Regions from separate parts of the Clostridium sp. ETTB3 genome, predicted to be linked through region 1. Evidence: riboswitches for the same ligand, from Rfam matches in the RefSeq annotation. Region 1 holds a riboswitch; the other holds the start of a gene.
What was found. Region 1 has a riboswitch for glycine ahead of ACUN06_RS09605 (alanine/glycine:cation symporter family protein). Riboswitches for the same ligand answer to the same signal wherever they lie in the genome.
Positions count from the first base shown of each region.

Region 2: another riboswitch for glycine. It lies ahead of ACUN06_RS05605 (trimeric intracellular cation channel family protein); the one in region 1 lies ahead of ACUN06_RS09605 (alanine/glycine:cation symporter family protein).

Region 1 is NZ_CP199832.1:1,953,763-1,960,625, forward strand. Features, by position in the region: gene ACUN06_RS09580 (ABC transporter permease) at 1-597, shown strand, start outside; gene ACUN06_RS09585 (ABC transporter permease) at 591-1,391, shown strand; gene ACUN06_RS09590 (ABC transporter substrate-binding protein) at 1,391-2,452, shown strand; gene ACUN06_RS09595 (acylphosphatase) at 2,617-2,889, shown strand; gene ACUN06_RS09600 (glycoside hydrolase family 73 protein) at 2,950-3,708, opposite strand; gene ACUN06_RS09605 (alanine/glycine:cation symporter family protein) at 3,972-5,342, opposite strand; glycine riboswitch at 5,492-5,582, opposite strand; glycine riboswitch at 5,583-5,656, opposite strand; gene leuA (2-isopropylmalate synthase) at 5,725-6,863, opposite strand, start outside.
Region 2 is NZ_CP199832.1:1,133,744-1,140,606, reverse strand. Features, by position in the region: gene ACUN06_RS05615 (ABC transporter substrate-binding protein) at 1-1,594, opposite strand, end outside; gene ACUN06_RS05610 (metal-sensing transcriptional repressor) at 1,784-2,125, opposite strand; gene ACUN06_RS05605 (trimeric intracellular cation channel family protein) at 2,327-2,935, opposite strand; glycine riboswitch at 2,988-3,064, opposite strand; glycine riboswitch at 3,068-3,153, opposite strand; gene ACUN06_RS05600 (PIN domain-containing protein) at 3,249-3,686, opposite strand; gene ACUN06_RS05595 (hypothetical protein) at 3,847-4,017, opposite strand; gene ACUN06_RS05590 (Hsp20/alpha crystallin family protein) at 4,424-4,864, opposite strand; gene ACUN06_RS05585 (M28 family metallopeptidase) at 5,596-6,558, opposite strand; gene ACUN06_RS05580 (P-loop NTPase family protein) at 6,634-6,863, opposite strand, start outside.

The DNA of each region.
Region 1 (6,863 bases):
TATTTAATTGCTAATATGAATAGTAAAAAAAGAAACTTTTTAATAATGTTGTTTATTGTTCCTATGTGGATGAATTTTTTACTTAGAACTTATGCATGGTTACCTTTGCTTGGTAAAAATGGATTCATAAATACTATATTAGCTAACTTTGGCATAGGTCCCTTAAAATTATTATATAATGATTTTGCTGTATTACTTGGAATGGTTTATAACTTTTTACCATTTATGATTTTACCCATTTATACTGTTTTAGTAAAAATGGATACTGATTTAATAAATGCAGCCTCAGATCTTGGTGCTACTAAAAGTACAATTTTTAGAAAAATTATTTTCCCATTAAGCATGCCAGGTGTTATTTCTGGAATAACTATGGTATTTATGCCTGCAGTATCAACCTTTGTAATTTCTAGAATCTTAGGTGGCGGACAATATATGCTTTTAGGAAACTTAATTCAAACACAATATACAACAATGGGTGATTGGAACTTTGGTTCTGCTATTGCAATATTTATGATGATTATAATTTTAATTTCAATGGCTTTCATGAATAAATTTGAAGGTTCGGATGATAAGGAAGGAGGAAGCAGATTATGGTAAGAAAACTAGAATCTTTCATAAAAAAATTCTATTTAATCTTAATTTTTATTTTTCTATATCTGCCTATAGTAACTTTAATGGTTTTCTCCTTTAATGATTCTAAGTCTATGGGTAAATGGAATGGATTTACTTTAAATTGGTATATTGAATTATTTCAAAATGACAGTATTATGAGTGCATTAAAATACACATTATTGGTTGCTATAATTTCATCAATAGTTGCTACTATAATTGGTACATTTGCAGCTATAGGTATTAATAGAATGCGTGGTTTTTCAAAAAAAGCATTATTAAACATAAATTATTTACCTGTTTTAAACCCTGATATAGTAACTGGTATATCTCTTATGAGCTTATTTATATTTTTAAGTCCTTATTTAAAATTTGAGTTTGGATTTACAACCTTGCTTCTTGCTCATATAACTTTTAATATACCATATGTTATTTTATCAATATTACCAAAGCTTAAACAATTGCCAGCTAATATCACTGAAGCAGCATTAGACTTAGGAGCAACTCCTGCATATGCAATGCGTAAAATAATTTTACCTCAAATAAAGCCTGGAATATTTGCTGGTTTCTTAATGGCATTTACCATGTCAATTGATGATTTTGTAATAAGCTTCTTTACAACTGGACCTGGTGTTAATAATCTTTCTATTGAAATTTACTCAATGGCAAGAAAAGGAATTAATCCATCAATTAATGCTTTATCAACATTAATGTTTTTAACAGTATTAATTTTATTATTAATTGTAAATAGAAAAGACTTCATTTCAAGAGGTGAAAAATAATGATGAAATTAAAGAATTTAATTACACTACTTACCACAGCAATATTAACATCTACATTTTTTACTGGATGTAGTAATAATAACTCTGGTATTAATGGAACTATAAATGTATATAACTGTGCAGATTATATTGATGAATCTTTAATTTCAAAATTTGAAGATGAAACTGGAATAAAAGTTATTTATGATAAATATGATACTAATGAAATTATGTATCAAAAAATTCAAACTAGTCCTGGTGTTTATGACTTAGTATTTCCTTCTGATTACATGGTTGAAAAAATGAGAAAAGAAGGTTTATTAGAAAAATTAAATTTTAATAATATTCCAAATTATAAATATATAAGTGATGATTTTTTGAATTTATCTTATGACCCTACTAATGAATATTCTGTTCCATATATGTGGGGAACAATTGGAATATTATATGATTCAACAGTAATTACTGAACCAGTTACTAGTTGGGATATCCTTTGGGATGAAAAATACAAAGATAATATATATATGTTTGATTCTTTAAGAGATTCTCTTGCTATTGCTTTAATAAAAAATGGATATTCATTAAATTCTACAAATCCTGATGAAATAAATGTAGCAAAAGAAGATTTAATTAAACAAAAGAAATTAACTAGTCCTGTATATTTACTTGATGAAATAAAAGATAATATGATAGCTGGCGAAAAGGCATTAGCCACTGTTTATTCAGGTGATGCTTCTTATTCAATAAGTGGAAATCCTAATTTAAAATATGCTATTCCACAAGAAGGTTCTAATAGATGGGTTGATTCAATGACAATTCCTAAAGGTGCTCCAAATAAAGCTGGTGCAGAAGCATTTATTAACTTTTTATGTGATCCTGAAAATGCAAAAATAAATGTAGAATACATAGAGTACTCAACACCAAATTATGGTGCATATGAATTATTGGATGATGATGTAAAAAACAATCCTGTAGCTTATCCACCAGAATATGTTTTAGATAAATGTTCAATTTTTACTGACTTAGATAAAAAATCACTAAAATTATATGAAGAAGCCTTTATGGATGTATTAACTCATTAAAATGGGGCTGTCGCACTAAAACTTTTATACACAATATATTGTTTTAAAAAATAAAAATTAATACAATATATTGTAGTATTTATTCTTAATGCGACATCCCCATTTTATTTATAATTTTAATTATACTATAATATATACTATAATTATATGTTAAGGAGGATTTTATGGTTAGATATCACATAATAGCTGATGGTCGTGTTCAAGGTGTTGGCTTTAGATTTTTTTGTATTATGAATGCACAAAATTATGATTTAACTGGCTGGGTAAGAAACATGGATAATGGTATGGTTGAAATTGAAGTTCAAGGAGAAATTGATTCTATAAAAAAATTTCTTGAAATTATAAAAAATGGGAATAGATTTATTAAAGTAGATGAACTTTATCAAAAAAAGATTGAAGTGATCTACAATGAATATAGCTTTACAGAACGTTATTAAATGTTAAAAATACAAAAATAGAGTTAAATGTATAAATATCTAACTCTATTTTTTATATTTTTAATTTTTAACTTTATTATCATATTCCATTAAATTATATTTCTCTATTAAAGTTACTAATTTATCTGCATAAACTGGTACTCCATCTGAGTTTCTAACAGTGCTATATCCAGCATCTTCTAAAGCCTGTGCTTGTTGAATATAATTTTTCCCTGCAAATAATCCATATTCAGAATATCTTGAGTTTTCATATAAAAACTTTCCATGATCATTTATAGATTCTTCTATATTGTTGTATTTTCTAAAGCTTGCTATAGTAATATCATTATAATTTTCACTTGTAGAAATTGTAGCAATATCTCCATCCCATCTTGAATCAGCCTTTATTCCAAATAAATTATTATGTGTAACTGCAAGGTCTGACTGTCCCCATCCTGATTCTAATATAGCCTGTGCAATAGTTATTGATGGTAAAATACCATATTTATAATAATTTTCAATTGCTCCTTCTGCTACTTTTTGTAAAAATTCCATCTTATCTGAATCCAAATTAACATTTAAATTTACTTCTATATTTTTTTCATTGCTCATATTAGTTGTAGCATTTGCTATACTTACTTCTTCATTATAAACATTTGAACTTTCATTTATATATCTAGTATTAGTAATTTTTTGAGATAATTTAAATCTTATAGTACTAAATATAGTTACAATCATTAAAACAAAAAGAATACAAGCTTTAATAAACTTATAAGAATTTATTTTTCCCCCCGATAAAGCATAACTATTTACCCCTCTGTATTTAATGTTATTTTTCATCTTAAACTCTCCTATAATTTTTAAATACTTCTTTTGTTGGCTTACCTTCATTATATACTTTTAAGGAAATCCATTTTTACATATTTATAAATCATAATTACCTCCTACACTTTATTTTACCTTTTTAAATATATTTTTATTACTAATAGCTTTATTATTTTTGAATGTTCAAAAAAAAAGCTATAATAAGTTATTATTAAACTTACTATAACCTTTTATTCATATATTAATTTATTTCATATATATCTCTATCATTGCGTACTTTAATTAGAGTTAATATTCTCAAAAAAATTATTTGTTTCACTTATTACTATATTTCTTAATTTAATTAAACCAATTAAATTAGGCAATGCCATTAATCCATTTACTATATCTGCAATTATAAATACTAAATTAAGAGATAAAAATGGTCCTACTCCAACCAAAGCTATAAATATTATCTTATAAAATTTAATTCCTTTAATACCTATTAAATATTGAATGCATCTTTCCCCATAATAATTCCATCCTATTATAGTTGTAAAAGCAAAGAAAATTAAACCTATATTAACTATATATTTACCTATAATTGCAAATGGTAATCCATTTTCAAATGCAAATGTAGTCATTGCAGCTCCTTCTAATCCACTATTAAAACTTCCTGTTAATACTATTGCTAATCCAGTCATAGTACAAATAATTATTGTATCTATAAATGTTCCTGTCATTGAAATTAATCCTTGCTTAACTGGATATTTTGTTTTAGCTGCTGCTGCTGCTATTGGTGCACTTCCAAGACCTGCTTCATTTGAAAATACACCTCTTCCTATTCCCATTTGAATTGCTAATGATATAGTAATACCTGTAGTACCTCCTAATGCTGCACTTGGATTAAATGCACTTTTTATTATTAATGTTATTGCTGAAGGTATTGCTTTAAAATTACATATCAATACTAACAAAGCTCCTATTATATATAATATTGCCATTGTTGGAACTATCTTTTCTGCTACATTAGATATTCTTTTTATACCTCCTAAAGTAACCAGTGTAACTAATATAGTTATTATTATTGCAGTAAACCATATTGGAATATTAAAAGAAATTAATGCTGCTTTTGATATAGAATTCACTTGTCCAAAAGTCCCTATACCAAGTAGTGCAACTGCAATACCAAAAAATGCAAACATATTAGCTAAAAATTTATTTCCAACTCCCTTTTCAATATAATACATAGGACCTCCAGACATTTCTCCATTTTCATCAACTTCCCTATATTTTATAGCAAGAACTCCTTCTGCATATTTAGTTGCCATTCCAAAAAATGCAGCAACCCACATCCAAAATAAGGCCCCTGGTCCTCCTGTTGCTATAGCTGTTGCTACACCAACAATATTTCCTGTTCCTATAGTAGCTGATAATGCTGTACATAATGCTGCAAAACTTGATACCTCTCCCTTTGCTTCATTATCGCTTTTATCATCATCATTTAAAAATAGATACTTAATTGCTAATGGCAATTTAAACATCTGAATAAAGTTTAATTTAAAAGTAAAATATATACCTGTCCCTACTAATAAAATTAATAAAGGTGGTCCCCATACTATTCCATCAATATTTTTTAATACCTCTTCTAAATTAATAAAAAAACTCATAAAAAAATCCTCCTTAAAAATAAAAATTTATAGGAGGAGATTAGAAATAGTTTGTAGTTTGTAGTTATGAGTTAGGTTATTACGTAATAAAAAACTCAATTAAAAGTTTGTTCCTTAACTACTAACTACTAACTATTAACTAAAAACTATTTTAATCCCCTGTCCTTTTACCTGAGAGTTTCAACTTATTTAAATAAGCCTTGCTCCTTCGGTGCTCTTAATTGAGTCTCTCCAGAGGCTCGTCCAGTAACGGTCCTAATACCTGAAAGATTTACTTCTTCGGTGGATATAAATCACTCTCCCATTACCTTCAACCGAACATATTAAATTTTATAAAGTAATTATATAAATAAATATTAAATTAATCAACTTATAAAACATATTATTTACCATATAACCTATTTAATGCACTTATTACAGATTTAATTGATGCTCTTGTAATATTACTATCAACCCCTACCCCAAATGTCTTTTTATGAATATCATTCCTGCTCATATAAACATATGCTGCTGCTTCTGCTTCTGAACCTGCTCCTAATGAATGTTCTTTATAATCTATTATGCTAACATCAATTAACTTACTATTTGCTAATGCCTTTCCTAATGAATCTATTGGTCCATTACCTATTCCATCTATAACATATTCATTTCCATTATATTCAATTACTGCATTTACCTTGGTTGTTTCTGATACATCACTATCAATATCTGATATAGAAATACTAATTAAATTAAAAGGTTCTTGTAAGGTTAAATATTGTTCTTTAAATGCTTCCATTATTTCATTTGGTTGAACTTCACCCTTACTTTCTGAAATTTTTTGAACTACTTCTGCAAATTCCTGTTGCATTGATTTTGGTAATTTAAATCCAAAGCAATGATCCATAACAAATGCAACTCCACCTTTTCCTGATTGGCTGTTTATTCTAACTAAAGGTTCATATTCTCTTCCTAAATCACTTGGATCTACTGGTAAATATGGTACTTGCCATAATTTTGATCCTCTCTCCTCATACTTCTTCATTCCTTTATTTATTGCATCTTGATGCGAACCAGAAAAAGCAGTAAACACTAAATTTCCTGCATATGGATGCCTAACTGGTACAGGTATCTTTACACACCTTTCATATATTTCAATAATATCATTTATATTTTCAAGATTTAAAATAGGATTAACACCATGAGAAAACATATTATATGCAACAGTTAAAATATCAACATTTCCTGTTCTTTCTCCATTACCAAACAATGTTCCTTCTATTCTATCTGCTCCAGCCAATAATGCTAGTTCAGCATCAGCAACACCTGTCCCTCTATCATTATGCGGATGCACACTTACTATTACCCTTTCTCTATCTTTAAAATTTTTACACATATATTCTATTTGATCTGCAAAAACATTTGGTGTATCCATTTGAACTGTTGATGGAAGATTTATTATAATTTTATTTTCCTTTGATGCCTCCCATGCATCAGCAACTGCATCACATACTTCTAATGCATATTCAACTTCTGTTCCAG
Region 2 (6,863 bases), 820 kb from region 1:
GTATTTGTGTGTTTATAGAAATATCAAGATAGTCATTTACAAAGTAGCTATGCTCAATATTTACAATATATAAATATGGATAATCTTCACTTGAAACTGTTTGTACTTCTTTCCACTTTTCTACTGCATCTTCTTGATTATTAGAATCTATAGCTTCATCTATTAATTTATCTACCTCTTTATTTGAATATCCAATTGTATTATCGTAATCACCACTTAAAAATAAATCAGAATAAAATAATGACTTTAATACTGTAGGATTATATTGTCCCCAACCCCATATAATACCACATGTTTTAGCTTTAACTGTAAGTTCATCCCATGTTCCTTGTTTAACATTTATTTTTATTCCCAACTCTTTTGCATCTTCTGCAACAGCACTTCCTAATAAATATCGTTGCTCATCATTAGATGGTGCATAAACATCAAATTCACAAACTATCCCATCTTTTTCACAAATTCCATCACCATTACTATCTATCCATCCAGATTTTTCAAGTATTTTTTTTGCTTCCTCTTTTTGATTATCATCATAAACTAAAGGATTTCCCCAAACTAAATTAGTTGTAAAACCAGTAGCTTTTTTACCTACACCATTTAATGCATTTTCAATTATTTGTTCACGATTTATTCCTATACTTAAAGCTTTACGTACAGCTATATCAGATGTAACATTATTACCTACTAATATTTCATTATCATCTTTATCTGTCATTGTTTGCTCTTTTAAGTATGGTAAACTAATATTACGTACATCCATAGTCTCAAGATTTTCTAAATGCATTCCATTTATTATTTCTTTAGAATAGTTTGGATCTACCATAACTATATCTAATTGGCCAGACTTAGCATTAGAAAAAGCTGATTTACTATCCATTTTTACAAATGTTACTTGTTTAATTTCTGGAGTTCCCTCGTAATAATCTTCATAAGCTTGTACTATAATTTGTTGATCTGTATTATATTGAATTACTTTCCATGGTCCTGTTCCTATTGGTGATTTATCAAAAACTTTACTATCATATGAATCACTTGGAACAATTCCTAACAATGCAATGGAATCAAAAAATGGTGAATATGGCTCTGATAATGTAAATTTAACTGTATAATCATCTACAGCCTCTACACTTTTTAATCTTGTAAGATCAACACTTTCATTATCTGCTTGATTATTTTTTACTGTCTCATAAGTGAACACTACATCCTCAGCAGTAAAATCTGATCCATCTTGAAACTTAATACCTTTTTTTAAATTAAAAGTATAAATTAATGAATCTTCGCTTATACTCCAACTTTCTGCTAAATCACCTTCATATTCTGAATTTGGATTTACTCGTGTTAACGCATTATTTGTAAACGAATATCCATAACTCATTGCTCCTTTAATTGGATCTAAGCTACTTTCAAAAATATTATTTCCAACATATGCTGTAATGCTGTCCTTACTATCATTATTCTCATTATTAGCATATGTTGAAATACTATTATCATCCTTAGAGTTATTTTTCACACTTGTACTTTTTCCATTATTACATCCTACAATGAGTAATGACATACTTACTATTAGAGATACTATCAACGATTTTTTTTTCATAAACTCCCCCGCCCCCTTACCATTTTATACCATAATTTTATCATTTTTACCAACTATCAACAACCTGGGTAGGGGGATTAATTTTATATTTTTTTATAATAAATAAATTTTAGTTTTCATAAAAAATATTATATAAAAAAAGAGAATTCCAATACGAATTCTCTTTTTTAACGTGGTATCATTAACTATTTATTTAATGAACTTAGCTATTGCTTTATTTAAATCTTCTATAGGCCTTTTATCGCCACATTCTATAGCTTCTACTATGCACCCTTCTATATGTTCCTGCAATATTATTTTACTTACTCCATTTAATGCTGATATAACTGCAGCTAACTGAATTAATACTTCACTACAATCCCTCTCATCTTCAACCATACGTTTTACAGCTTCTAAATGTCCAGCTGCACGAGATAAACGATTCAATATAGCTTTTGTACTTTCGTGAGAATGTGTATGTGTGTGCCCCTCTGCATTTTTATGAGTATGAGTAAATATCTTACCATTATCACTTTTATGAACATGTTCCATTGCTTTTGTACTATCCATGTTATACCCCCAGCTTATACTCCTATATAATTTATATTAAATTTTATATCAAGTTATTCTTTTATAAAAATAATCTCTATATTTAACTTATAACCCTTTTATTGTTAAATACTAAAACAAAAAAGATATGAGAGTTTTTCTCATACCGTACATCATTTTAATATTTAGTCTTTTTCTTAAATTTTATACTCTTTCTTTACATATTACTGGTAAATTTATGGTCTTATAATAACTTATCATTCTAATAAGTACTATAATTATCAAAGTTATAAATTGTGCTGATTCCATCCCAATTATAGGATATATAAACCAAAGTATAGTTACACCTATAACTCCTGCAATACAATAAATATCATTTTTAAAAATTTGCGGTTTTCTATTAGTTATTATATCCCTTAGAACTCCTCCACCAACTCCAGTTATACTAGCTGCAAATATAAATAACATAAAATTATAATTACTATTGATTGCTTTAACAGCTGCTGATACAAAAAAGGCAGCTAATCCAATTGCATCTATAAATACAAATAAATTCTTATATTTTAAATTTCCTTTTAAAAATATAGCTAATAAAGTTCCTGCAATAATAAATGGAATTGTCATATAACTTGTAAAAAATACTGGAATTCCTACATCTGAAACTATATCTCTAAGTACTCCTCCACCCATTGCAGTAATTATTGCAATTATATAAACTCCAAAAACATCAAATTCCTCTTCAATAGCTACTATTGCTCCTGATACGGCAAAAGCAAAAACACCGATATACTCTAAAATTGTAATATAATCCAAAAAAATCCCCCTTCTTTACTTCTAACTAGACTAATTATTAAAACAATTGCGTCTCTGTCTTTTTACCTGAAAGATTCTCCTACTATACTTAAGATTGCTTCGTCGGTGCTTTTAATAGTCTTTCCAGAGTTTTCTCAAAATTTGGTCCTTTTGCCTGAGAGTTTGCCGCACTTTCCCCTTCGGCTCTATATTTAAACAGTATCTCCCAAATTTATCAACGAAATACCTATAAATTATAATATATCCATAACTGCACTTCAATATATAAATTAGAAAATGATCTTATTTTATCTTTTCTTTAATATTTTATCTTTTAATCATTTTCAATATTATATAAATCACTTAATGATATTACTCTTTCTTTTTTAGCAATACATCCTCCAATTTCCAATAATGCTTTATCTTCTGTTACTAAAATTAAATTTTCATTAATATAACATGCAAATAGTTGCAAAAAATCATTTTCTGATAAATTATTATTTTTAAATTTTTCTTTTATTGTGTAATCTAAAATAAAGTAAAATCCACTTATATCTTGTTTATTAATTTTAAGAGCAAAAGGTAATAATTCACAAAACCTTTCACTTAAAACTTCTCTACTCCTATATATCTTAGCTTCTTTTACTGATAATTCCTTTAGTACTTCTTCTAATATTAAAAGTTTATTTTGCTTAATTAATTTATTTAATGTTTTTTCATCTTTTTCCCAAAGATTAATTATTATATTACTATCTAACAGATATTTTTTCATACTATATCAAACCTTTCTTATCAAAATAATATTTAGATATTATAAATTTTATTTTTTACAATATGGTCATTTATTAACTAAATATTATTTTACTTAGTTCGTTTTAATGTATCCACTACTTTATACTAACACCATAGATTAAAATAAGATTGTTCGCAAATTATTTATTTTCTAATTCACTTAATCTTTTATTTAATAAGTCTATATCTGATTTCATTTTCTTTTGATTCTTGACTATATTTATTATAAATATAACTATAGCAATTGGAATTGCAATAAAAATAACCAAATTTATCAAAGCAATAATTACTGTTAAGTTATTAACATCCATTTTTAATTCCCCCTCTTTTATAAATCGTATCTTAATACGATTGTTCATAAATCATTATATTTATTATACATTATAAATAGTAAATTAAAAGCATTTTTTACTTTTTATGCATATTAATCTTATAGTCTTAAAATATCTTATTAAATATAATGCTATAATAGTAAATATTAGAATATAGATCTTTTGAGATAAAAAAGCAACTGCAAACTTAAAAATAGGTTTTGCAGTTGCTTTATTGCTATCCCAGTTGGTTAGTTAGGAGTTAGAAGTTCATAGTGACAAGTGGCAAGTTACAAGTTAAGGAAAAAATTTAGCTTATGCTTAATTTTTGAAAATATAACTTTAAGAAATTCCTTATGTAATTTCAACCATAACTAAAAACTAAAAACTAAAAACTACTTACAGTTTATTCTATTAAAATCTTATTACTATTATTTTGTGTTAATTCTTTCTTAGGTAATTCAATATTTAAAACACCATTATCAAATTTTGCTTTAATGCCTTCTTTATTAACATTATTGATGTAAAACCCTCTAGAAACTGAACCATAGATTCTTTCAGGCCTAATATAATTATCATTTTTTTCTTCATTTTCATTATTTCTTGTGGCAGAAATAGTTAAATAATTATTGTTGTAATCAATATTTATATCTTCTTTTTTAACTCCTGGTAATTCAGCATGAATAATATATTCTTTAAGAGCTTCTTTTATATCAGTTTTGAAGTTTCCACCTGAATTGAATTCTGCTAACATATCACCATTAAAGAAATCATTAAACATGTCATTAATAGTTAATCCTTTGTTATTTCTTTCATTATTAAATTTAAAAGGTACTAAACAGAACATACAAAGACCTCCTTTATAAGTGAAATTCTAAATTTTAATTTAGTTAATTGAACTTACTCCTACAAACGAATGTGAGTAGTGAGTTTCATTTAACTAGTTTTTTGAAAGTTCAAAAGTAGATTTGTTAGCTTAATTGAGCCTTCTTATTGGGAAGCCTTTAATTACTTCTCTTATCTCTTTGTACAAGTATATTATAAAACAAAGGTCAAATAAGATCAAATTAATATTAATGAGAATATTAGAGTATAAGTGAGAAAACGAAAGGAATTAGTAATTGAAAATTAATTTCAAATAATTTTAATTAGTTTTGGAAAGAAAAAATATTATTTGAGGATTGAAGAAAAAATATAAAAAAGTTATATACTATATTTTACTCTTATAACCATAACTATTCCCCAAAATATAAAATTTGATATAAGTTTAATATCAGTTACATATCCTTTACTCCAACCATATAAAAACACTATCATAAATGAAACTAATAAATAAATCAAAAAATATTTTCTTTTTTCTAATACATTCAATCTTTTACTTAATTGAAATGTCAAAATTCATAATAATCATTATATTCATTTTTATATTTTAATATCATATCCTTATTACCTCCTATACTTGTACACCTAATAATAATAAATTGTTCTTTTATGCTTATAAACATTTTACCACAGATTACAAATTGCAATTTATCAAGTAGCTTTTAATACATAAAGCATAATTATTTACCTAATACCTTATAATGTTACATTTTGTATATAAAGAGATAGTATATTAGCAAGTTTCTCTATTTTTTCATAGTCTATCAATTCTGGAGTATCCTTTTCATTTAAAATAAATTCTGAAACACCCTGTTGACATATATGAATATTGGCATGATTATTTTCCTCAAATGCAAAATAATCACTTACCCCCATATTTTGCTCAAAAGCAAATTTAGCTTTTTCAGTAGGATAATCATCAACAAAATCTATATTATTATTATTAAAAATCTCTTTAATACCAGAATATAATATTTCTGAATCTCTAATTTTACTTAATTTTTTCAAACCTAAAGGATTAGAATTATATGAATCTTTCATTCCAACACAGTCAATATTTATATTAAAAACTCTTTGATATTGTAGTTTCTCAAGTTTTGTAACAAAATCTCTACTACCTGAAAAAAGAGCCATTTCCCCATTACTCATTAGAAAAATAACATCATAATTAAGTGATTGTTTTTTTGATGTATCTTCTAATAATTTAGCTATTTTAAGAACTGTAGCAACACCTGATGCATTGTCAACAGCTCCATTAAACCAAGCATCAAAGTGGGCTGTCAAAATAATAGCAGTACTATTATCTTTTCCACTAATCTTACCAACAACATTGCTAATATTTATATCATTACAAAAAAAATTATCTAAATATGATTTACCAAAAACAAATTCTAAATTTAATTGTTTATATAACTCATTAATATATTCAGTTGTTTTTCGATTTCCTTCTTTATTGTATTCTCTATCTTTAACTTCTTTTGAACATAGGTATTCAACCACTTCACTAACTGTAAATTTTTCCTCTATACTTTCTTCTTGAACAATATTATCACTTACAACTTTACTTTCATCTTGCTCTAAATTAGTATCATTGCAACTACATAATAAAAACATACTTATCACTATTAACACAAAATTTATTTTTTTTATTTTTATCATCTCCTCTAGCTATTAAATATTACAAATAAATATATATTAAAATTGTTCCTATAAATCTAATCGGCATATTGAAATTTATATATTTAATAGATTATTACTACCATTAGTACCTTTAATCAATACAACCTTATTGTTATATTTTTGCAATACACTCTTTATTTCTTCAATCTCTACAGTTTGAAATTTATCTGTCCATTTTAGCAAAGCTTTCAAAGAATTTAAACTTTCCTTTTTGCCTTCTTCAATTCCAAGCTTTCTTTTTATAAATCGTTTTATTATACGAAATTTATATATCATTCTAGGTA